Regions from separate parts of the Sphingomonas sp. 2378 genome, predicted to be linked through region 3. Evidence: riboswitches for the same ligand, from Rfam matches in the RefSeq annotation. Region 3 holds a riboswitch; each other region holds the start of a gene.
The links. A riboswitch is a leader RNA that binds a small molecule or an ion and turns the genes downstream of it on or off. The one in region 3 is predicted to bind cobalamin.
Positions count from the first base shown of each region.

Region 1: linked by a shared signal. The riboswitch ahead of SM191_RS13455 (TonB-dependent receptor) and the one ahead of SM191_RS10500 (DUF1636 domain-containing protein) in region 3 are both predicted to bind cobalamin.
Region 2: linked by a shared signal. The riboswitch ahead of SM191_RS12245 (HoxN/HupN/NixA family nickel/cobalt transporter) and the one ahead of SM191_RS10500 (DUF1636 domain-containing protein) in region 3 are both predicted to bind cobalamin.

Region 1 is NZ_JAXCMJ010000028.1:34,082-41,755, reverse strand. It holds gene SM191_RS13465 (TonB-dependent siderophore receptor) at 1-1,718, opposite strand, end outside; gene SM191_RS13460 (hypothetical protein) at 1,819-2,127, opposite strand; cobalamin riboswitch at 2,214-2,431, shown strand; gene SM191_RS13455 (TonB-dependent receptor) at 2,613-4,790, shown strand; gene SM191_RS13450 (hypothetical protein) at 4,813-6,213, shown strand; gene SM191_RS13445 (glutathione S-transferase family protein) at 6,266-6,937, shown strand; gene SM191_RS13440 (tRNA-binding protein) at 6,924-7,283, shown strand; gene SM191_RS13435 (alpha/beta hydrolase) at 7,424-7,674, shown strand, end outside.
Region 2 is NZ_JAXCMJ010000023.1:12,831-20,504, forward strand. It holds gene cobW (cobalamin biosynthesis protein CobW) at 1-723, opposite strand, end outside; cobalamin riboswitch at 902-1,099, opposite strand; gene SM191_RS12245 (HoxN/HupN/NixA family nickel/cobalt transporter) at 1,122-2,192, opposite strand; cobalamin riboswitch at 2,358-2,560, opposite strand; gene SM191_RS12250 (septal ring lytic transglycosylase RlpA family protein) at 2,673-3,230, shown strand; tRNA gene SM191_RS12255 (tRNA-Pro) at 3,428-3,504, opposite strand; gene yajC (preprotein translocase subunit YajC) at 3,697-4,032, shown strand; gene secD (protein translocase subunit SecD) at 4,040-5,644, shown strand; gene secF (protein translocase subunit SecF) at 5,661-6,641, shown strand; gene SM191_RS12275 (Mth938-like domain-containing protein) at 6,638-7,021, shown strand; gene SM191_RS12280 (glycosyltransferase) at 7,217-7,674, opposite strand, start outside.
Region 3 is NZ_JAXCMJ010000017.1:61,941-69,614, reverse strand. It holds gene cbiB (adenosylcobinamide-phosphate synthase CbiB) at 1-504, shown strand, start outside; gene SM191_RS10520 (cobyric acid synthase) at 492-1,946, shown strand; gene cobS (adenosylcobinamide-GDP ribazoletransferase) at 1,931-2,647, opposite strand; gene SM191_RS10510 (histidine phosphatase family protein) at 2,644-3,201, opposite strand; gene cobT (nicotinate-nucleotide--dimethylbenzimidazole phosphoribosyltransferase) at 3,198-4,208, opposite strand; gene SM191_RS10500 (DUF1636 domain-containing protein) at 4,205-4,612, opposite strand; cobalamin riboswitch at 4,703-4,894, opposite strand; gene SM191_RS10495 (S9 family peptidase) at 5,065-7,329, opposite strand; gene SM191_RS10490 (glycoside hydrolase family 2 TIM barrel-domain containing protein) at 7,326-7,674, opposite strand, start outside.

The DNA of each region.
Region 1 (7,674 bases), on a different contig from region 3:
CGGTTGCGCTGCGTGATCTGATAGGCCGCGGCGGACAGCAACAGGCGCTTGTCCATCAGGGCCAGTTTGGTTCCCGCCTCATATTGGTCGCCGACCAGCGGCTCGATCGGGCGTCCGTCGGGGCGCTGGCGGCCGCCCGAGCTGACCGGACTGAAGCTGTCGGCATAGCTGGCATAGACGTTCCAGTCGCCGGTCACGTCCCACACCGCGCCCGCATAGGGGGTGAAGCGGCCGTTGAAGCCATAGCGGGTCGGGGCCGGGATCGTGCCCGAGGCGACCAGAAGGGTACGGATCGTCGTGTCCCACCACGTCACGCGCCCGCCGCCGGTCAGGGTCAGGCCCGTGACCGGGCTGAGCCGCATCTGGCCGTAAATGCCATATTGCTCCACGTCGGTCGCGCTGCCGCCATAGACCTGGGTGACGAAGCGGTTGGTGCCCGGCACGCGATAGGGCGCCGAGGGGCCATAGGGCTTCAGCGCCGGTTCGGGCGGCGAGACGGGATCGAAGACGTTGATCGTCGCAAAGTTCGACAGGCGGGTATAATAGGAGGTGCCCGAGCTGGCCTGATAATCCCAACCCAGGATCAGCGTCTGGTCGCGGCCGAAAAGCGGAAAACTGCCGATCGCATTGAAGTCGAAGGCGCGGGTCTGTTGCTTGCTGTCGCCGCGATAGGCGATCTGGTTGGTGACGCCCTGATTGGCGGCGGTCACCGGCTGGCTGCCGATATAGCTGTAGATGTCGATGCGATCGACATCGGTATAGAGCCCGGTCGCGCGCAGCGTCCAGCGGTCGCTGACCCGGTGCGCCAGTTCGGCGAACCCGCTCCACGTCCTGGATTCGAACCGGTTCCATTCCGCACCCAGATAGGTGGAGCGATCGACCGACAGCAGCCGCCCGTCGCTGCCATCGCTGCCGCCCGCATAGCCGGGCAGGCCCGACTGGATCGCGGGGCGGAAGCGGTCGTAATTGCCCCCGACCGTCAGGGTGGTGCGCTCGCCGATCTTGAGCGCGCCCGTGGCATAGGCGGCGACGCGGTTGCGGTGCGCGGTGTCGAAGAACTGGTCCTGATCCTGGCCCATGACCCCGAAGCGGAACCCCAGCCGCTCGCTGGCGGGGAGCGACGCGTCCAGCTCCAGCCGGACATTGTCGAAGCTGCCCAGCCCCGCCACCGCCTGCACCCGCGCGGTGTCGAGCGGGCGTTTGCGGACCAGGTTGATGCTGCCCGCCGGATTGCCCGCGCCGCTGAACAGCCCTGCGGGACCGCGCAGCACCTCGACCCGGTCATAGAAGAACAGGTCGGGCACCACGGCGGGGAAGGCGAGGGCGAAGGTCGGGACACCGTCGATCAGGTAATTGTTGATCGCGAAACCGCGCGAGAAATAGGACGGGTCCTCGCTGCCCACGCCGTTGACGGTGATGCCGTTGGTCGCGGTCAGCGCATCTTCCAGCGTGAACAGATTCTGCGCCTCGATCTGGTCGCGCTCGATCACCGTGACGGTGTTGGGAATGTCCTTGAGCGGGGTCACGGTCTTGCCGACCTCGCGGCCATAGCTTTTGCCGAGCACGACGATGTCGTTGCCGGTCTGGTCCCCCGCTCCATTGTCGGTCGACGGCGTGGCACGGTCCGCGACGATGGGCCGGGCCCCCTCGGCCAGCGCCGGTGCCGCCACCCCCGACAGAGCGAGCGCAAGCGTCTTCAATGCCGAACCAGCCAGCATGTCGTTCCCCAATCTTCTATTGATATGCAGTCGCAATAGTCATGAGGTGCGCGGGCGTAAACCCCCATCATGACAAAATCATCATCTTGGGGTCGGCGGGTCAGCGGCGGCGGCGCGTCTTTCCGCCGGAGGGGGCCATGTCTTCGGGCGGTTCGCCGGACTCGACCAGCTCGACGACCTCGAACGCATAGCCGAGCCAGCCCCGCTGGCGCATCGCCTCGGCCATGGCGGCATCGTTCGCCTTGGCGTCCTTGCGCGACTTGGCATGGCCCCAAAAGACTTCGGTACGACCACCGCCCAGATCGGCGACGATCCGCCAATAATGGGTGAAGGGCGCGGCGGTCGGGCCGATCGTCTTCACATAGCCATCGGCCATGGTGGCGGTCAGATAGCGGGTCTTGCGTGCCATCATGCCGTCATAGCGCGGCTCGGCGCGATGCTCATCACCCTTGACGCCGCTGCCGCCAGCCCCCTACCGATGCGACGCCGGAATAATCCGGCAATGATCGCGCCGGTTCTCCCGACAAGGGGGATTAAAAGGGAACGCGGTGAGGGCGGCGACGCCCGAATCCGGGGCTGTCCCTGCAACTGTAAGCGGTGAGCGGATACGCACGGGGCGGCGATGGCCGGTCCAGCCACTGGGGTGACCTGGGAAGGCGCGTATGCCGCGATGACCCGTGAGCCAGGAGACCTGCCGGCGTCAGGTCGCTCATGCCTGGTCCAGGGGATGGCCGAGGCTAAGGTCTTTTCCGACGAGCGACGCCAACGATGGCGGAGGCGCAATGGTTTGCCATGGCGAGTGCGGAAGAGCGTCCAGTACGCATGGCATCCGGCCGTTCGGAGACGAACGGAAAAGCCTCGGCTTGTTTGCGACGAGACGCTATGGGCAATTGTATGTTATATCATTACAGATTCGGAGCGGTCCATCTGGGCCTGTGGGGTGGCGCGGCGCTTGTCCTGGGGACGGGACCCGCCTGGGCGCAAAAGGTAGAGGGGCAGGGGGCCGATGCCACCGTGCTGGTCGTCGGCACACGCGATAAACAGGCGCTGGATACGCCCAACGGCACGGCCAGTCGGCTGGGCCTGACCCCGCTGGAGACCCCTGCCAGTATCGCGTCGCTGGATGGCGAGACGATCCGCGCGCGGGGTGACCTGTCGATCGTCGATGCGACCACGCGTGCGCCGGGCATCGCCAGTGTCGCCAATCCCGGCAATGGCGGCACCGCGCTGTCGGCGCGGGGCTTTTCGGGGCAGGGATCGGTGCTGCAACTGATCGACGGGGTGCGGCTGTTCCCGGCGGCGGGGACGATCACCTTCCCGACCGATCCCTGGATGGTCGAGCGGATCGACGTGCTGAGCGGTCCCGCCTCGGTCCTCTACGGCCAGGGCGCGCTGGGCGGCGCGGTCAACGTCGTGATGCGCAAACCCACGGCGCAAACGCATGGTCAGGCCGAGATCGGCTATGGCGCACAGGACAGTGTCCGCGCCGCCGCCGGGATCGGCGGACCGTTGGGGGAGGCGCTGGGCTATCGCGTCGATGCCAGCTATCGCCGTTCGGACGGCTATGTCGATCGCGGGCATTCGGACAGCGTCGCCTTGTCGGGGACGCTGAAATGGACGCCCTCGCCGATGTTCGCGGTCACGGTGCGGGGCGATCATGGCGACCAGCGGCCGATCGGCTATTTCGGGACGCCGCTGATCGACGGGCGGCTCGACCTTCGAGTACGCGACCGCAACTATAATGTCGGTGATGGGCGGATGCGGTTCCGCGACGACCGCGCCTCGGTCCAGATCGATTGGACGCCGAGTGCGGTGATCAGCCTGTCCAACATCGCCTATTATCTGACCAGCGATCGCTTCTGGCGCAATCTGGAGAATTATTGCTGGGTGGGCGCGGGCGGCACCTGCACGGATGGTTCGACCGGCACCCCCGGCACGATCCGGCGGAGCAGCAATTACGGCATCCGTCACGACCAGACCCAATGGGGCGATCAGGCGAGCGTGACGTGGCGGACCGGGCTTGCCCCCGGCATCACCAATGCGCTGGTGGTGGGCGGGGAGGCCAATCTGGTCCGCTTCACCCATGAGAACGACTTCGGGTCGGACGCGCAAGTCGATGCGGTCGATCCCTTCGCCTTCGATCCCGGCCGCTTCCTCGATACGCAGGGGATCGCGCCCCGATACCGCACCCGCACGACCGCGCTGGCGGTCTTTGCCGAGGACCGGGTGACGCTGGGGGCGAAATGGTCGGTGATCGGCGGCTTCCGCTATGAGGAGAATCAGGTCCGTCGCTGGGCCATCGCCTATCCGGGCGGGACGCGGACCGACAGCTTCGTCTTCGAAAAGACCTTCCACAATGCGACCTGGCGGGCGGGCGTCGTCTATCAACCGGTGCCGACCCTGTCGCTCTATGCCCAATATGCCACCGGCGTCGATCCGCTGGGCACGTTGACCACGGTGTCGACCGGGCAGGTGGGATTCAGCAACGCGCGCGGCCATCAGGTCGAGGCGGGGGCCAAATGGCTGTTCCTGGGTGGCCGGGGCAGCGCGACGCTGGCGGCCTATCGGATCGTGAAGACCGGGCTGCTGGCGCAGCGTACCCTGTCGAGCCCCGTCGAGCAGGTGGGGCAGCGATCGGCCCAGGGGATCGAGGCGGCGGTGTCGGTCGATCTGCCACGAGGATTCGGGATCGACGCCAACGGCACCGTCCTGGATGCGCGGTTCGACGATTTCCGGTCGAGCGGCGTCGATTATACCGGCCGCACCCCGCCGAACGTGCCCGAGACGCTGGGCAATCTCTGGCTGCGCTGGGATGCATCGGCCAAGGTGCAGGCGCGGGCCGGGCTGCGTTATGTGGGGCCGCGCTTCTCGGACAATGGCAATGTCTTTCGCATACCCGGCTATGCGACGGTGGACGGCACCCTGTCCTATACGCTGAGCCCGCGCCTCGCGCTGGACCTGCGGGTCTATAACCTGTTCGACAAGGCCTATGCGGTCACCGCCTATGGCGACCAGCAATGGCTATTGGGGCGGCCGCGCGCGCTGGACATGGGCATCCGTGCGGCGTTCTGACCGTGCCTGGGGAAGGTCGGCCGTGCGGCTGGCCTTCCTCGTGCATCGCTGGGCGGGGATCGTCGCCTGCCTGTTCTTCGCGATGTGGTTCGCGAGCGGGCTGGTGATGCTATACGTGCCCTATCCCGCGCTGTCGCCCGCGCAAGGCTGGGCGGGGGCGACGCCGATCGACTGGAGCCGGGTCGATATCGCGCCGCGAGGCGAGGGTGGTGCCCGGCGGATCATGCTGGAGATGCGCGACGACACCCCCGTCTGGCGGATCGAGGGGGCGGAGGGGGAGACGCGCATCCAGTCGGCGGAGGCGGGTTCCGCGCCCGCTGCCGTCGATGCCGCCTATGCCCGCCGCGTGGCCGCGCGCTTCGGCCGGGCGGCGGTGCGCGGGGTCGCGCCGATCGGGCATGACCAGTGGACGGTGGCGGGCGGTTTCGACCGGCACCGCCCCCTGTGGAAGGTCGCACTGGCCGATGCCGCCGGGACCGAGCTTTATGTCTCCAGCCTGACCGGGCAGGTGGTGCAGCGGACGACGTGGGATCAGCGTTTCTGGAACTGGCTCGGCTCGGTGCCGCACTGGATCTACCCCACGGTGCTGCGCCGTGACGGCGGGCTGTGGCGGCAGGTGGTGATGTGGGTGTCGGGGCCGTGCATCGCAGTGGCGTTGACCGGCATGTGGATCGGCATCCTGCGCCTCCGGGCGGGGCGGCGGCGCTATCGCGGCGGGCGGGTGAGCCCCTATCGCGGCTGGATGCTCTGGCACCATGTCAGCGGGCTGCTGGGCGGTGTGATGCTGACCACCTGGATCGTCAGCGGTTGGCTGTCGGTTGATCCGGGACATGCCTTTGCGGGGAGCGCCGCGCCGCCCGAGGCGATGCGGGCCTATGCGGGGCAGGCGGGCGAACCCGTCGCGCTGGACCGGCTGGCGCGCCTGGCACGGGGCACCCGCACCGTCGAATGGAGCGGCGATGCGGGATTGCGGCGAATTGCGATCGACCGCGCATCGTCGCATCCGCGCTGGCTGGAGCAGGCGGGCCTGGTCGCCGCGCGGCCGGTCGTCCCCGCCCGCGCGGCGATGCTGGTGCCCGGCGGGCGGCTGGTAACGAGCGAGCGGCTCGACCGGCCCGACTTCTACTGGACCTCCACCGCGCGCCTGCCGGTCGTGCGGATGCGGTTCGACGATCCGGCGGCGACATGGCTGTATGTCGATCCGATGAGTGGCGCGGTGATCCAGCGACAGGACCGCGTCCGGCGCGCCTATCGATGGGTCTATACGTTGCTGCACTGCTGGGACTGGCCGTGGCTGACCGCGCGGCGGCCCGCCTGGGATCTGTGGATGTGGGTCTGGTCGATCGCCGGAATGATCCTGTCGGTCAGCGGCGTGGTGGTCGGCTGGCGGCGATTGCGGCGTCCCGCGCGCATGGGCGGGTGAAAACATGCGTGTCGGGCTTGGCGTGGGGGTGGGCGCCCGCTTAGATGGGGGCATGTGGCAACTCTACCAATTCCCGCTCTGTCCCTTTTCGCGCAAGGTCCGGCTGTTGCTGGGCGAGAAGGGCGTCGGTTACGAATTGGTCCGCGAATCGCCGTGGCAGCGGCGCGACGAATTCCTCGACATGAACCCCGCCGGGCAGACCCCGGTGATGGTCGATGAGGAGCGCGGCGTGTTGCTGGTCGATTCGATGGCGATTTCGGAATTCTTCGAGGAGACGGTCGAAAAGTCGGCGATGATCAACGGCACCGCCATCGGCCGCGCGGAGATACGGCGGCTGGTGACGTGGTTCGACACGCATTTCTATCAGGACGTGACCGGCCCGCTGCTCCACGAGCGCATGGTCAAGCGGGTGGCGCGCACCGGCAGCCCGGATGCCAAGGGCCTGCGCGAAGCGATGAAGGCGGCGGTCGGGCATCTCGACTATACCGATTATCTGCTCGACCATCGCAACTGGCTGGGGGGCGCGACGATGAGCCTCGCCGATCTGGCGGCGGCGGCGCAGATTTCGGTCGCCGATTATCTGGGTGGCATCGACTGGAAGGGGCATGAGCAGACCGCGCGCTGGTATCGCGGGTTGAAGAGCCGCCCGTCCTTCCGCCCGCTCCTGTCCGAGCGGATGGAGATGGTCACCCCGCCTTCGCATTACGACAATGTCGACTTCTGACGCGCCCGCCGATCGGATCGGGATCGAGGATTTCCTGGCGGTCGACATCCGCGTCGGCACCGTCATTGCCGCCGAACCCTTCCCGGAGGCGCGCAAGCCTGCGATCAAGCTGACCATCGATTTCGGGGAGGTGATCGGCGTCAAGCGCTCCTCGGCGCAGATCACCCGGCATTATACGCCGGAGACGCTGGTCGGGCGGCAGGTGGCGGCGGTGGTCAACTTCCCAGCCCGTCAGATCGGGCCGATGATGTCCGAGGTGCTGACCCTGGGCTTTCCCGATGCGGAGGGGCAGGTGGTGCTGATCGCGCCGGATCTGGCGGTGCCCAATGGGGGGCGGTTGTTCTGAAGTCGAAGGCCACGTCCTACCGGTAACCACTTGGCACTGCCTGACTGTTAGCCTTAACATTTTATCTTGCGCCGCGCGCCTCGACGCGTACCATTCCCGCTCGACCGTAGGGACATAACCCACGGAGGACAGGAGGGGATATGAAGTCCAATCGCTGGGTCGGCCATGCCATGGCCGCCATGCTTGCGCTATCAGTCGCGCCACCCGCCATGGCGCAGGGCGACCAGATGGCACCGATCGCCATACCCGCACAGCCGAACGCCATCGCGCTCAACACCGGACCCTTGCCGGGCGCGAAGACCAAGGAAAGCTGGCACAGCCAGTATAACAGCGTCTTCGCCCGCAACGTGACCGAGGCGACGCTGACCCCCTTCCTGCCCGATCCGGCCAA
Region 2 (7,674 bases), on a different contig from region 3:
GTGCGAAGGGCGCGCGGCGATGTCGTCCTCGGCGGCGGCTTCCAGCCCCAGCACGATCTCGGCGGAGACGATACCGTCCACCGCCTCGACCATCGGCAGCGGGCGGGGGGCTTCGGCGGCGATGATTTCGCGCGCCCTGGCGACGCCTTCCGGCCCGGCGAGATCGGCCTTGGTGAGCAGCACGAGGTCGGCGCAGGCCAACTGGTCCTCGAACACTTCCGACAGCGGCGTTTCATGGTCGAGGCTGGGGTCGGCGGCGCGCTGGGCCTCCACCGCATCCAGATCGGGGGCGAAGCGGCCCGCCGCGACGGCTTCCGCATCGGCGAGCGCCACCACACCGTCCACCGTGATCCGCGAGCGGATGGCGGGCCAGTCGAACGCCTTCAAGAGCGGCTTGGGCAGCGCCAGCCCCGAGGTCTCGATCAGGATGTGATCGGGGCGCGGCTCCATCGCCAGCAGCTTCTCCACCGTGGGAATGAAGTCGTCGGCGACGGTGCAGCAGATGCAGCCATTGGCCAGTTCGACGATATTCTCCGCCGGACAGTCGGGGATGGCGCAGGACTGGAGGATGTCGCCATCGACGCCCAGCGTGCCGAACTCGTTGACCACCACCGCCAGGCGACGACCGCCCGCGTTGCGGATCAGATGGCTGATGAGCGTGGTCTTGCCCGCGCCCAGAAAGCCGGTGACGATGGTGACGGGGACCTTTGAAAGATCGCGCAAAACAATTCTCCGACGCGCCGGACGAGCGAGCACGGCATGGGGCGGATCGCCGGAGCGGTGACGGACGGGCGCGACATTGCATCCATCCCGCTGACCGGCGACCGATGCGGCCCCGGCCGCATGGCTTCGTCGCTCTCCGACGGAGAACCGTGCCCCGACCATCCCCTGGGTCCAGGCAAGAGCGACCATGACGCCGGCAGGTCTCCTGGCTCGCGGGTCGAAGCAAGGGGATGCGCCTTCCCGGATCACTCCAGTGGCCGTGCCTCAATGGGCACCAGCATCGCTCGCTCACCGCTTACAGTTGCAGGGACAGCCGGGGATTTGCACCCCATTCCCGTTTGAAGCCCTTGCGGGCACCGGCGCGATCTTCGGAGACTTTCGCCCCCGATGTGCGGCATTTATCCCGCCGCGCCGGGCTTGGCAATTCGCGCCTCCATCGCCGCGAACCCGCGCCAGCGATAGAGGAGGAAACTCGCCCCCCAGCAAAGGACGAACAGCCCGACGATCGCAAAGCCCAGCACGTTGAAATGCTCGGACAGCGCGCCCGCATAACGGAACGGCCCCGCCGTCCAGCCGAACCGCTCGGCCAGCAGGGCGGTCGCCTGAATCCCCCCGATCACCAGCGCCACCAAGGCAGAAACCAGCGTGATCGTCATATTATAGTAGAGCTTGCGCAGCGGATGAACGAACGCCCACTCATAGGCCCCCAGCATCACCAGCCCGTCGGCGGTGTCGATCAACGCCATGCCGACCGCGAACAGCACGGGGAAGACCAGGATCGTCGCCAGCGACACGCCATCGGCGGCATGTGCCCCGGAAAGCCCCAGAATGGCCACCTCGGTCGCGGTGTCGAAGCCCAGCCCGAACAGAAAGCCGAGCGGGGCCATATGCCAGCTTCGCCGGATCAGGCGGAACAGCGGGCGGAACAGCCGCGACAGCGGCCCCTGCCCGGAAAACAGCATGTCGGCGTCGGCCTCCGCCATCGGCTCGCCGCGCGCCACCCGGCGGAACCGGGTCCAGACGTCGCGCAGGATGATGAGGTTCATGATCGCGATGGCGAACAGGAAACTGGCCGAGACGATGGTGGCGATGGTTCCGCCGCTCTGCCCGAACGCCTCGAAATCGGCGAGCGTGCTGGCGGCGAGCGCCACGGTGGTCGCCGCGATCAGTACGATGGCGGAATGGCCGATCGCGAACCACAGGCCGACCGCGATGGGTCGCTGGCCATCCTGCATCAGCTTGCGGGTGACATTGTCGATGGCGGCGATGTGATCGGCATCGACCGCGTGGCGCAGCCCCAGGCTATAGGCGAGCAGGGCGGTGCCCAGCATCAGGCTGTTGCCCGCGAACACGCTCAGCGCCCAGCCCCAGACGGCGATATTGACGATAATCAGCGCGCCCATCAACAGCGCGACCCGCTTTTTCAGCGGCAACCGGGCGCGGGGGGCTCCGGCAGGATGGTTGGACATGGGTGATACCCCTGGCGTCATTGCGACAAAGGCCGAACTCCGCGATCGCGGTCACCATCCCGCCCCACGGACGCACGCCGGGCAAGATGGCCGATTCGTATCGGCCGATGGGCGTCGCTCGCATGATACAATATATCCTGGCCATGACCATCCCCTGGATCGCGGCAAGAGCGACTCGCACCGGCAGGTCTCCTGGCTTGCGGGTCGAAGCGTCGGCGATGCGGCCTTCCCGGATGGCTCCAGTGGCTGTTCCCCGTTGGCAGGAACCGGCATCGCTCGCTCACCGCTTACAGTTGCAGGGACAGCTATGGATTTGCACCATATTCCCGTTTCAAGCCCCGAAGGGCACCGGCGCGAAAGACCGGTCTGGGCTGAAAGCCCGTTCCGGTCGTCATGGGGATAGTCTGCGGCGGATGGAGGCGCAAACGGCTTTATCCGGCGGCGTGCGCGGCTTAATCGACATCCATGATAAGGAAAGCGATGCGCCGATGGACACCGGCGGCGGCCTGTCTGGTCGCGGCCTGCTCCGGCGGGAACTACCGGCCGGTCAGCGATTATCCGGTGCGGATCGGCAAGCCCTATTCGGTGCGCGGCGTCACCTATGTCCCCGCCGAGGACGCGACCTACGACATGTTGGGCTATGCCAGTTGGTATGGCGGCGAATCGGGCAAGCGCACCGCGAATGGCGAACGCTTCCGCCCAGGCTGGGCGACGGCGGCGCATACGACTTTGCCGCTGCCCAGCTATGTCGAGGTGACGGCGCTGGACACCGGGCGGCGGATCATCGTGCGGGTCAACGATCGCGGGCCGTTCGCCGGATCGTCGCGGATCATCGACCTGTCACGCGGCGCGGCGGAGCAACTGGGCCTGCGCGCGGTGGGCAGGGCGGCGGTGCGGGTCCGGCGGGTCGAGCCGGACGAAAAGGACCGCGAACGCCTGCGCCACGGCAAGGCGGCGCGGCCATTGCCTCCGGTAACGGATGCGGTGCGGGCGAATTTGCTGTCGCAGATCACGGCGGCGGGGATGACGGTGCGGTAACGCCCAATCCTCCCCAAGCTTGCTTGGGGAGGGGGACCGCTCGCGTCAGCGAGTGGTGGAGGGGCAAACGCCCCTCGCCCCTCCACCACCGCTGCGCGGCGGTCCCCCTCCCCGCGCTTTGCGCAGGGAGGAATGGGCATGGCGAAAGAACGGGCTTCCGCCCGCTCCGCCGTCATCCGCCCATGTAGGAAGAAGATTGGTCGGGGCGACAGGATTCGAACCTGCGACCCCCACACCCCCAGTGTGATGCGCTACCAGGCTGCGCTACGCCCCGACCGAGCGGCGGCCTCTAGGCGGGTTTTCCGTGGGATGCAAGCCTTGATGTTGCGACGGTGCCGACACCACATCCGGCTCTCCATTGCGCCTGTCCGCCTGCGATGGTAGCGGGCAGGCTATCCGACATGGGGGCTTGTCGATCGTCATCGGTCGGCCGGTGCCCGTGCCCATTCAGCATAGACGGGTCCGAATGTTCATTCCCTTCACCGCCCAGGCAACCACCGGGGCCGCCGCGTCCAGCGGCGCCGCCTCGTTCCTCAGCCTCGCGCCGCTGCTCCTCGTCTTCGTGGTCTTCTACTTCCTGATGATCCGCCCGCAACAGCGTCGCATGAAGACGCTGCAAGCGGCGGTCGAGGGGGTCAAGAAGGGCGATCAGGTCACCACGGCGGGCGGCATCGTCGGCAAGGTGACCCGCGTCGAGGACACGCTGGTCGAGGTCGAGATCGCCCCCAATGTCCGCGTCCGCGTGGTCAAGGCGACGCTGACCGACGTGGTCGATCCCACCGCCAAGCCCGCGAACGACTGATCCACCGATGCTGGATTTCCCCCGCTGGAAGGTCGCTTCCATCGTCGCGCTGCTGGCGGCCCTGTGCCTGCTGGCGATCCCGAGCTTCCTGCCCGAGAGCATGACCGACAAATGGGGGGCGATCCCCCATCCGCGCGTCAACAAGGGCCTCGACCTGGCGGGCGGCAGCTATCTGCTGCTGGAGGCGGACACCGCCGACCTCGCCAATACCCGGCTGGAGACGATGCGCGACCAGGTCGCGGCCGAGATGCGGCGCGGCAATCCGCGTATCGACATCGGTGACATCTCGGTCCGTGGCGGCCAGCTCAGCTTCATGCTGCGCGACCCGTCCCAGGTCGATGCGGCGCGCGAGCGGCTGCTGACGATCACCGGCGGCGGGGCGGGCATGACCGGCCAGCGCGAATGGGACATCCAGGTCGTCGACACCTCGCGCTTCGTCCTGAAGCCGACCCAGGCGGGGCTGACCCAGGCGGTCGATACCGCGATGAAGACCGCGACCGAGGTCGTGCGTCGCCGCATCGACGCGCTGGGCACCAAGGAGCCCACCATCCTCCAGCAAGGCTCCAACCGCATCGTGGTGCAGGTGCCCGGCCTGCAAAATCCGCAGGCGCTGAAAGACCTGATCGGCAAGACCGCCAAGCTGGAATTCAAGCTGGTCGACACCACCGCCAACCCGGTCGAAGTGGTCAAGGGCAATGCTCCCGCCGGCAGCCAGGTCCTGCCCTATCCCGGCAACCCGCTGGGCGCACCGGTGATCGCGGTGAAACGCCCCGTCATCATCTCGGGCGACCAGTTGATCGACGCGCAACAGACCTTCGACCAGCAGACCAACGCGCCGCAGGTGGCGATCACCTTCGACGCGCAGGGCGGCCGCAAGTTCGCGCGGATCACGCAGGAAAATACCGGCAAGCCCTTCGCGATCATCCTCGACGGCCAGGTGCTGTCGGCCCCCAACATCAACGAGCCGATCCTCGGTGGTCGCGCCCAGATCAGCGGCAACTTCACCGTCGATACCGCCAACCAGCTTGCCATCTCGCTGCGTTCGGGCAAGCTGCCGATCGACCTGAAGGTCGTCGAGGAACGCACCGTCGGTCCTGACCTGGGCGCCGACTCGATCCGCGCGGGCATTCTCGCCTCGGCGATCGCGGCGGTCGCGGTGATCGTGTTCATGACCCTCACCTATGGCCGGTTCGGCATCTATGCGAACATCGCGGTCGTCATCAACGTGCTGGTCATCCTGGCCGTCATGGCGATGCTTAACGCGACGCTGACCCTGCCGGGTATCGCGGGCTTCATCCTGACCATCGGCACCGCGGTCGACGCCAATGTACTGATCAACGAGCGGATTCGCGAAGAGCGACGGCGCGGGCGCAACGTCGTCCAGGCGGTCGAACTGGGTTACAAGGAAGCCAGCCGCACCATTTTCGAGGCGAACGTGACCCACGCCATCTCGGGCGTCATCATGCTCGTGCTCGGCTCGGGCCCGGTGAAGGGCTTCGCGGTCGTGCTGCTGATCGGCATCGTGACCAGCGTGTTCACCGCCGTTACCTTCACGCGGATGCTCGTGGCGCTCTGGTTGCGCCGCGAAAAGCCCAAGACCATCAACATTTGAGGCAGGAGAACAGATCATGCGCCTCCTGAAACTCGTCCCCGACAACACGAACATCGACTTCGTCCGCCTGCGCGGCTGGGCGTTCGGGCTGACGCTCGCGCTCACCCTGCTGGCGGTCGGCGTCACCTTCGCCAAGGGCCTCAATCTGGGCGTCGACTTTGTCGGCGGCCTGATGATCGAAGAGAAATTCCCCACCCCGCCCTCCGCCGACCGGGTTCGCTCGGTCGTCGATGGGCTGGGCGTGGGTGAAGCCAATATCCAGACGGTCGGCGACGGCCGGACGATCAGCATCCGCCTGCCGGTGCCCGCCTCCAAGGACGAAGGCGCGACCAACGCCGTCGTGCGCAAGGTCGAGACCGCGCTGGGCCAGCAATTCCCCGGCGCGACCTTCAGCCGTTACGACACGGTGTCGGGCAAGGTATCCGACGAGTTGATCAAGCACGGCGTGCTGGCGGTGGTGCTGGCGATCCTGGGCATCGGCCTGTTCGCCATCTTCCGCTTCGAGTGGCAGTTCGGCGTGTCGACCATCGTCGCGATCGTCCACGATCTGCTGGTGACGCTCGGATTCTTCGCGGTGACCCAGTTCGAACTCGACCTGACGATCATCGCGGCGTTCCTGACCATCATCGGCTATTCGATCAACGACAAGATCGTCATCGACGACCGCATCCGCGAGAATATGCGCCGCTATCGCAAGATGGAGATGCGCGAGATCATCAACCTGTCGGTGAACGAGACGCTGCCGCGCACGGTGATGACCTCGGTCACCATCCTGCTGGCGCTGATCGCGCTGCTGCTGCTGGGCGGCCATGTGCTGCGCGGCTTCACCGCGGCGATGATCCTGGGCATCGTGGTCGGCACCTATTCGTCGATCTACGTCTCGTCCTCGCTGCTCATCACGCTGGGCCTGCGCGCCGAGCCCAATCGCGAGAAGCCGGGCACCACCGACAAGCGCTCCATCTCGGACGCCGAGCGGATCACCCCGCGCGAACCATGAGCGATTCGATCCGCATCACGCGCGATCCGACCGCGCCCGGCCCGATCGTCCGTGGCTTCGCCGCCACGGGCTTTCGGGTCGGCGACATCGCCTATCCCGCGCTGCTGCTCTCGCCCGACTGGCATGAGCCGTGGAGCCCACCACCGTTCGAATCGCTGACGGCGGATGTCGTCGCCGAACTGGTCGATGAAGCGCCGGAATTCCTGTTGCTCGGCACCGGCGCGACCCTGCGCCGCGCCCCCGCCGCCTTCGCCGCCGCCCTGGAAGCGCGCGGCCTGGGTGTCGAAGTGATGGACAGCCGCGCCGCCGCCCGCGCCTGGGGCGTGCTGCGCAGCGAAGGCCGCAAGATCTGCGCGGCGCTCTACCCGCTCGACGCATGACGCTTCGGCGCGGATGGGGCTCCGCGTCTGACGAAGCGGGATCGCGAAGACCGGAAGATTTTTGTTCGCGCGGAGGCGCGGAGGACGCGGAGAAGATTCGCGTGCTGCGCCTTCAACCTGCGATTAGCGGCTGTTGGGGAGGTGGGGCATTGCCCTGTGCGAGACATCTCTGCGTCCTCCGCGCGAACAAACCCCTTAAGACCGTTTGCCGGAACCCGTGCGCGACACCAGTTCCGCCAGATGCGAATGCAGCGCCGCCGCATTGGTCGGCCAGGTGAAGTCCCGCACCGCTGCCCGGACCGCCCAGGGATCGGGGGCCTGGTCCAGCACGTCGCGGATCGCCACTGCGAAGGCTTCCGGCTCGGCCTGGGTGATCCGTCCGGCGGTGCGGCTGGTCACCACGTCCCCCGCCCCGCCCGCTGGCGTGATGACGATCGGCGTCCCGCAGGCGAGCGATTCGACCCAGGCATTGGCCAGCCCTTCGGATGCCGATGCCAGCGCCATCACGTCCGCCGCGCCCAATAGTCCGGGCAATTCGTCATGCGGGATCGCGCCGATCAGGCGAACCCGATCCGCCACTCCCAACCGCTCGGCCCGCGCCTGCAAGGCGGTGCGATCGGCCCCCTCCCCGACGATCATCACCGTGACGCCGG
Region 3 (7,674 bases):
CGCGCCGCGATTGAGACGCTGGCGGAGAGCTTCTGCGACGGCATCGTCGCGCCGCTATTCTGGTTGCTGCTGCTCGGGCTGCCGGGCGTGTGGGTCTATAAGGCGATCAACACCGCCGACAGCATCATCGGGCATAAGGAGCCGCGCTGGCGGGCGTTCGGCTGGGCGGCGGCGCGGATCGACGATGGGGCGAACTGGGCGCCCGCCCGGATCGCGGGAGCGCTGGTGTGCGTCGCGGGCGCGCGGGGCTGGCGGGTGATGCGGCGGGACGCACGCGCCCATGCCTCGCCCAATGCGGGCTGGCCGGAAGCGGCGATGGCGGGCGCGCTGGGCGTCGCGCTGGCGGGGCCGGTCGCTTATGACGGCGTGACCCAGATCAAGCCATGGATCGGGCGCGAGGGGCGGGCCGCGTCTCCGAAGGATATCGTCACCGCGCTGCAAATCTATGCGCGGGCGTGTCTGCTCCTCTGGGTGATCGCGGGGGGTGTCGCATGGCTGGCGTGATGATCCAGGGCACCGGCTCGGATGTGGGCAAGTCGGTGCTGGTCGCGGGGCTGTGCCGCCTCTTCGCCAATCGCGGGCTTCGCGTCCGCCCGTTCAAGCCGCAGAATATGAGCAACAACGCCGCCGCCACGCCGGATGGCGGCGAGATCGGGCGGGCGCAGGCGACCCAGGCGATGGCGGCGCGGGTGCCCCCGCATGTCGACATGAACCCCGTGCTGCTGAAGCCGCAGGGCGACCGCACCTCGCAACTGATCGTGCGCGGGCAGGTGCGGGGGATGCTGCCTGCGTCGAAATGGCGCGAGGGGCGGATCGGGCTGCTGCCCGAGGTGGTCGAATGCTATCGCCGGTTGGAGGCGGAGTGCGACCTCGTCATCGTCGAGGGCGCAGGCTCGCCCGCCGAGGTCAACCTGCGCTCTGGCGATATCGCCAATATGGGCTTCGCGCGTGCGGCGGGGGTGCCGGTGGTGCTGGCGGGGGATATCGACCGGGGCGGGGTGATCGCCTCGCTGGTCGGGACGAAAGCCGTGATCGACCCGCAGGATGCCGCGATGATCCGGGGTTTCCTGGTCAACAAGTTTCGCGGCGATCCGGCGCTGTTCGCCGATGGCTTGGGCGTGATCGCGCAGCATACCGGTTGGCGGTCGCTGGGGCTGATCCCGTGGCTTGCCGACGCCGCGCGCCTGCCCAGCGAGGATGCGGTGGTGCTGGAACGGTCGCGCGCCGGGGCCGGGGGGCAGGTGGTGATCGCCTGTCCGATCACGCCGCGCATCGCCAATTTCGACGATCTCGATCCGCTAAGGCTGGAGCCGCAGGTCGACCTCGTCATGGTCCGCCCCGGCGAGCCGATCCCCGATGCGGCGATGATCGTGCTGGCGGGGTCCAAGGCGACGATCGCCGACCTCGCCTTCATCCGCGCGCAGGGTTGGGATATCGACATCGCGGCGCATCATCGGCGCGGGCGGCCGGTGCTGGGGCTGTGCGGCGGATACCAGATGCTGGGGCGGAGCGTCGCGGACCCGGACGGGATCGAGGGGCCGGCGGGCCGGGTCGATGGCCTGGGGCTGCTGAACGTGGAGACGGTGCTGACCGGCGAGAAGACCGTTCGCCCCGTCACCGGCGAGGCGCTGGGGGCGGGCTTTTCGGGGTATGAGATCCACCTGGGGCGCACGAACGGCCCCGACACCCTCCGGCCCATCGGGCATCTGGCCGATGGCCGGGCGGAGGGCGCGATGAGCGCCGATGGGCTGGTTGCGGGCAGCTATATCCACGGTCTGCTGGGTGAAGCGGCGCAGCGCGCGGCGTGGCTCGCGCGGATCGGGGTGGAGGGGGCGGGGCCGGATCACCGGGGCGATGTGGACGATGCGCTCGACGCCATCGCCGCCGTACTGGAGGCGCATGTCGATGGCGACGCGCTGCTACGGATCGCTCAGGGCAGGGAATAGAGCGCGGCGGCGAGGAGGAGGGCGGTTTCGGTCCATTCGATCCCCGCGCCATGCACGTCGCCGGTCATCCCGCCCAGCTTGCGCCGGAACCAGAGGAAGAGCGCACCGATGGCGAGCGGCAGGGCGGCCAGCGGCGGCCAGAAGGGAATAATCGCGGTGACGACGACGCCCGAGAGGATCAGGTCGAAGGGACGCACCGCCCGCGCCACCATCGCCCCCAGGCCGCCGGGCCGGAGCGGCGGCAGGACTCGTGCCCAGACCAACGGCCCGATCCGCGCCGCCGCCGGGATCAGCGCGATCCATGCCCAGCCCTCTGGCGGCACGCGGTGGAGCAGCACCAGCTTGGCGAGCAACTGCATCACCAGCGCCACCACCCCAAAGCTGCCGATATGCGGATCGGCCATCACCGACAGCAGCCGCGACCGGTCGCCATGTGCCGCGCCCAGCCCGTCGCTGACATCCGCCAGTCCGTCCAGATGCAGTGCCCCCGTCACCCAGACCCAGGCGATCAGCGCCGCCAGCGCCCCGATCCACGGATCGACCCGCGCCCCCAGCCAGCCCGCGCCCGCGACGATCACCCCGATAGCCAAGCCCGCCACCGGATAGAGCCGGATCGCCCGCGCGAAATCCTCGGCATCCGCCTCCACCCGCGGCATGGGCAGGCGGGTCAGGAAGCCCAGCGCGACGACCAGCGTTCTCATGTCGTGACCAGCCCGGTCACCTGCGCCGTGCGCGGCACGCCGTCCCACACTTCCAGTGTCAACAGGCTGGCATAGGGCAGGGCGAAGGCCCAGACGGCGCGGAAGTCGAAGCCGCACAGCACATGCAAGGCGGCGCGCATCGCCCCGCCATGGGTGACGATCAATGTGGGCTCGGGCTGCAAGTCGGCGATGGCGGCGGTGACCCGCGCCACCAGATCGGACCAGCGCTCGCCGCCGGGGGGCGGGGCGTCGTCGGGGTCATGCCAGAAACGATCGAGCGCGGCCCGGTCGATCGCGTCGGGGGCCAGTCCGTCCCAGTCGCCAAAGTCCAGTTCGCGCCAGCGGGGATCGATCTCGGTCGGGCCGATCGCCTCGGCGCAGGCGCGGGCTCTCGACAGGTCGGAGCCGATCCGTCGCACGACCTCCACCCCGCGCGCGCGCTCGACACAGGCGGCGAGGCCCCGTGCCGTCGCCGGGCTGTCGGTCCGCCCCAGCATCCGCCCCGTCAGTTCGGGCTCGCCGTGACGAAGCAGATGGAGGCGGAACCCGGTCACGCGGTGGCGACCCCCGCTTCGGCAAAGGTCGCCATGCCGTCATGCGCGGCCAGCGCCGATCGGATCACCTGCACCGCCACCGCCGCGCCGCTACCCTCGCCCAGCCGCATGTCGAGCGACAGGATCGGCGTCAGCCCCAGCCGGTCGAGCAGTCGGACATGCCCCGGCTCGGCGGAGCAATGGCCCGCCAGGCAATGGGCGGCGATCCCGGGATTGGCGAAAGCGAGCGGGGCGATCGCGGCGGTGCCGATGAAGCCGTCCAGCACGATGGGTACGCGCTTCGCCCGCGCGGCCAGCACCGCGCCCGCGATCGCCGCAATCTCCCGCCCGCCCAGATGGCGCAGGATTTCAAAGGCGCTGCCCAGATGGTCGCGGTGCAGGGACAGGCCATCGGCCACGGCGACAGCCTTGCGCGACAGGCCTTGCGCATCGACGCCGGTGCCGGGGCCGACCCAGTCGGACGCATCGCCTCCAAAACTGGCGGCGGCGAGCGCGGCGGCGGGGGTGGTGTTGCCGATCCCCATCTCGCCCAGCACCAGCAGGTCGGCATCGCCCACCGCGTCGGCCCCGGCGTTCAGCGCGGCGAGGCATTCCGCCTCGCTCATCGCCGGTGCGGTGGTGAAGTCCATGGTGGGCCGGTCGAGATCGAGTGGCACCACCGACAGCGCCAGCCCCGCCGCCGCCGCCAGCGCGTTGATCGCGGCTCCTCCGGCGGCGAAATTGGCGACCATCTGCGCGGTCACCTCCGCCGGAAAGGCGCTGACCCCGCGCGCGACGACGCCGTGATTCCCGGCGAAAATGACGGCGCGGCCCCGTTCGATCCGGGGACGCTCGCGGCCTTGCCATCCGGCGAGGAAGATCGCGATCTCCTCCAACCGGCCCAGCGAGCCGGGGGGCTTGGTCAACTGGCCCTGCCGTGCGGTCGCCGCGTCACGGGCGGCCGCATCGGGTTCGGGCAAGGTGGCCAGTGCCGCCTCGAACGCGGCGACGGTGGGGAAAGCCTTCATTCGACGACGAATCCTTCGGGCGGCGTGCGGGTGAGGAAATGGCCCTTCACCCCTTGCGGCCATTGCTTGTACGGCACCTGCCCCCAGTCGCTGGCGGCATAGGCCCGCGCATAGTCCAGGATGGCGCGGGCGGCATCGTCATCGGGGGCGAACTTGCCCATGACATAGCCGACCTTGCCGGGGCAGCGCAGATGGACGGTGCAGAAGGACTGGCAGGCGAACAGGCAGGGCATCTCCTCGACCGCCACCTCGGCATAAGCGGGGTCGGAGGCCTGGACGCGGCGCAACGCCTCGACCAGCAGCGCGCCGCCGCGCTTGCCGTCGTCATTCTCGCGCACGTCGTCGGACAGGCGACAGGTGTTGCAGGCGACCACGGCGGGGCCGTTGGTGGCGGGTTTCAGCATGGGACGGACTCGGTCACGGGGCATTCTCCACAAAGCGCCGTCGCCCGCGCGAGGGGAAACCCCCGTCCGTCCGGCACACCCTGACCGGTCGAAGGACGACCGCGACGGGCAGGTCTCCTGGCTCGCGGGTCGGGGCCGGTCCGCCGCCTTCTCAGGGGTGTTCTGCCCCCAATGGCGTGATGGCGAACGGCTCGCCGCTTACAGTTGCAGGGGCAGCCGGGGCATCGCACCCCATTCCCTTTTCATCCCCCGCCAAGGGGAACCTGTCGCGGGAGGAGCGATAGGCGTGTGGAGGAGGGGAGGCAATTCTTTCCTTCCGGCCCCTTCCTCCTCTTTTCCACCCCGGCGCAGGCCGTGGTCCAGGCGCCGTTCGCGATGTGGTGCGCTCCATTGTGCGCCGAAACTGGACCCCGGCCTGCGCCGGGGTGGTGCGCACGATATGCGGAAGAAACTCACTCCTCGCCGCGCAGAGCCTTCAGGAAGAACGCATATTGCCGCCGCATGGCATATGCGACCGGGCCGGTGGAGCGCCCGGCGGTATGCTCGCCGCCGGGGACGACCAGCAGGTCGAAATCCTTGTCCGCCTTGATCAGCGCATCGACGACCTGCGTCGTGCTGGCGGGATCGACGTTGGAATCCTGCTCGCCGACGACCAGCATCAGCTTGCCCTGCAACTGCCCGGCATGGACCACGCCCGAGGCGTCCAGATAACTCCGGTCGACCGGATAGCCGAGCCATTGTTCGTTCCAGTCGATCTTGTCCATCCGGTTGTCGAAACACCCGGCATAGGCGACCCCGGCCTTGTAGAATTCGGGGTGGAAGAGCAGCGCATTCAGTGTGCTCTGCCCGCCCGCCGAGCCGCCATAGATACCGACGCGGGTGATATCGGCGGCGGGGTCCTTCGCGTTCAGCGCCTTCATCCAGGCGATGCGATCGGGAAAGCCGCTATCGGCCAGGTTCTTCCAGGCGACGTCGTGAAAGGCCTTGGAGCGGTTGGCGGTGCCCATGCCGTCGATCATCACGACGATGAAGCCCAGATCGGCGAGCTGCTGCATCCCCATGACCTTGTCGCCGCCGGAGAAAGCGCCGAACGGCCAGAAGCCCTTGGGCACGAAACTGTCGTGCGGTCCGGCATAGATGTTCTCGATCACCGGATAGCGCCTGGCCGGGTCATAGTCGCGTGGGCGGACGACCAGGCCGTAGATATCGGTCTTGCCGTCGCGGCCCTTGGCGGTGAAGCGTTCGGGCGGGCGGAACCCGGCGGCGGTCAGCGCGGTGATGTCGCCCTTTTCCAGCGTCTGGATCAGGTGGCCATCGCGGGCGTCACGCCATTCCATCGTCTCCGGCAGGTCGGTGCGGGAGAAGACGTCGACGTAAGTGGTCATGTCGGGAGAGAAGCGGACTTCGTGAGTCGCATTCTCGCGCGTCAGCCGGGTCAGGTTGCGGCCGTCGAAATCCACCCGGAACCAGTGTTTGTAATAGGGGTCTTCGCCCGGCACGAAGCCGCTGGCCGAGAACCAGATTTGCCGCTTCTCGTCATCGACCTTGGCAATGTCGCGGACGACCCAGTTGCCTTTGGTGATCTGGCGGACGACGCGGCCGGTCGCGCCGTCGATCAGATAGAGATGCCGCCATCCGTCCCGCTCCGACGCCCAGAGGATTTCGCGGCCCAGCCCCTTCACGTCGTGCGACCAGATGCGGTCGCGGAAGACGAAGGTCTTCGCGCTTTCGGTGACGGCGGCATGGGCCGCGCCGGTGTCGGCATCGACCGCGATGATCTTCGCTTCGCCGAAGCCGCGTTTCAGATCGTCAAAGGCGAAACTCCTGCTGTCCGCGCGCCATTCGGGGGCGGACAGGGTATAGGCACCCGCGAACAGCGCCGGGTCGATCTCGGTCCGCTGGCCGTCCGCGACGCGGAACAGGACGGGCGATTCCTGATCCACGGCATCGCCGGGCTTGGGATAGAGTTGCTGGACGACCTCGGGGTGGACCTTGCCCGGCGGCGCGGCGAGGACGCGGGTGACCATGCGGGCATAGCCGGGGCGGACGCGCTGGAGCGCGATATGCCGGCCGTCGGGGCTCCAGGCGATGGTTTCGGGGTCGTAGAAATTGGCGGGGCTGCCGTCCTGGGAGCGCCAGACCTCCTTGCCGCCATTCGCGGTCCGCACGACCAGATTGTCGTCGAGGACCAGCGCCTCCAGCCTGCCATCGGGGGAAAGGCGGGGATGGTTGTCGGCGGGAATACGCAGGTCGCGCACCACGCCAAATCCGCGCGGGCGGGCAGGGTTCTCGGGCGGGACGATGGTGCAGACCGGTCGGATGACGGTGCAGCGATAGACGGTGTCGTCATAACCGATCGAGAAACGGATCGCCGTGCGGTCGGGCGAATAGGCGAAATGCTCGAAGGGGAGGCGGGAAGGTTCGACCGGCTTGCCCGTCACCTTGGACAGCGCGGGGGCGAGCGCGGCGGCGTCGAAGGCGGGAGCCTTGGCGCGGGTGGCGGCGTCGACATCGACAAAGGCGAAGCCGCCCGCCACCGTCTTGCGATAATGGAAATGCCGCCCGTCCGCATCCCATTCGGCGGGCGAGGCGATATCGCGGGTCAGCCATTGCCACTGGTCGCGAAGCGCCAGCGACGTGGCGATCCGGTCGGGCACGGTCTGCGCCGCCAAGGGCGAGGTGGTCAGCGACAGGGCGAGGAGGGCAAGTCGCTTCACTGGGCGGCTCCGATCGTGAAGCTGTAGGTCAGCGGCTGGAGCGCGATGCGATAGGGCATGTGCGCGCGGCCATCGAGGTTCCAGCCGGTATCGCCCCCGACCCCGGCCTGCGCGGCGTCGATCAGCAGCGTGCCGTCGCCATGCGGGCGGATATCCGAACTATGCGCCTTGCCCGGCGGCTTCATCGCGAGGTCGGCATAGGGGAAGGGCAGGGCGTTCACCGACAGCGGCTGCGCCCCCGTCACCCGGAGCCCCACGCCCGTGCCGGTCAGTTGCACCCAGCGAACATCGGTCTTGTTGCCGCTCTCCTGCGGGCGGGCATAGTCGTGATACTGGTCCGCCAGC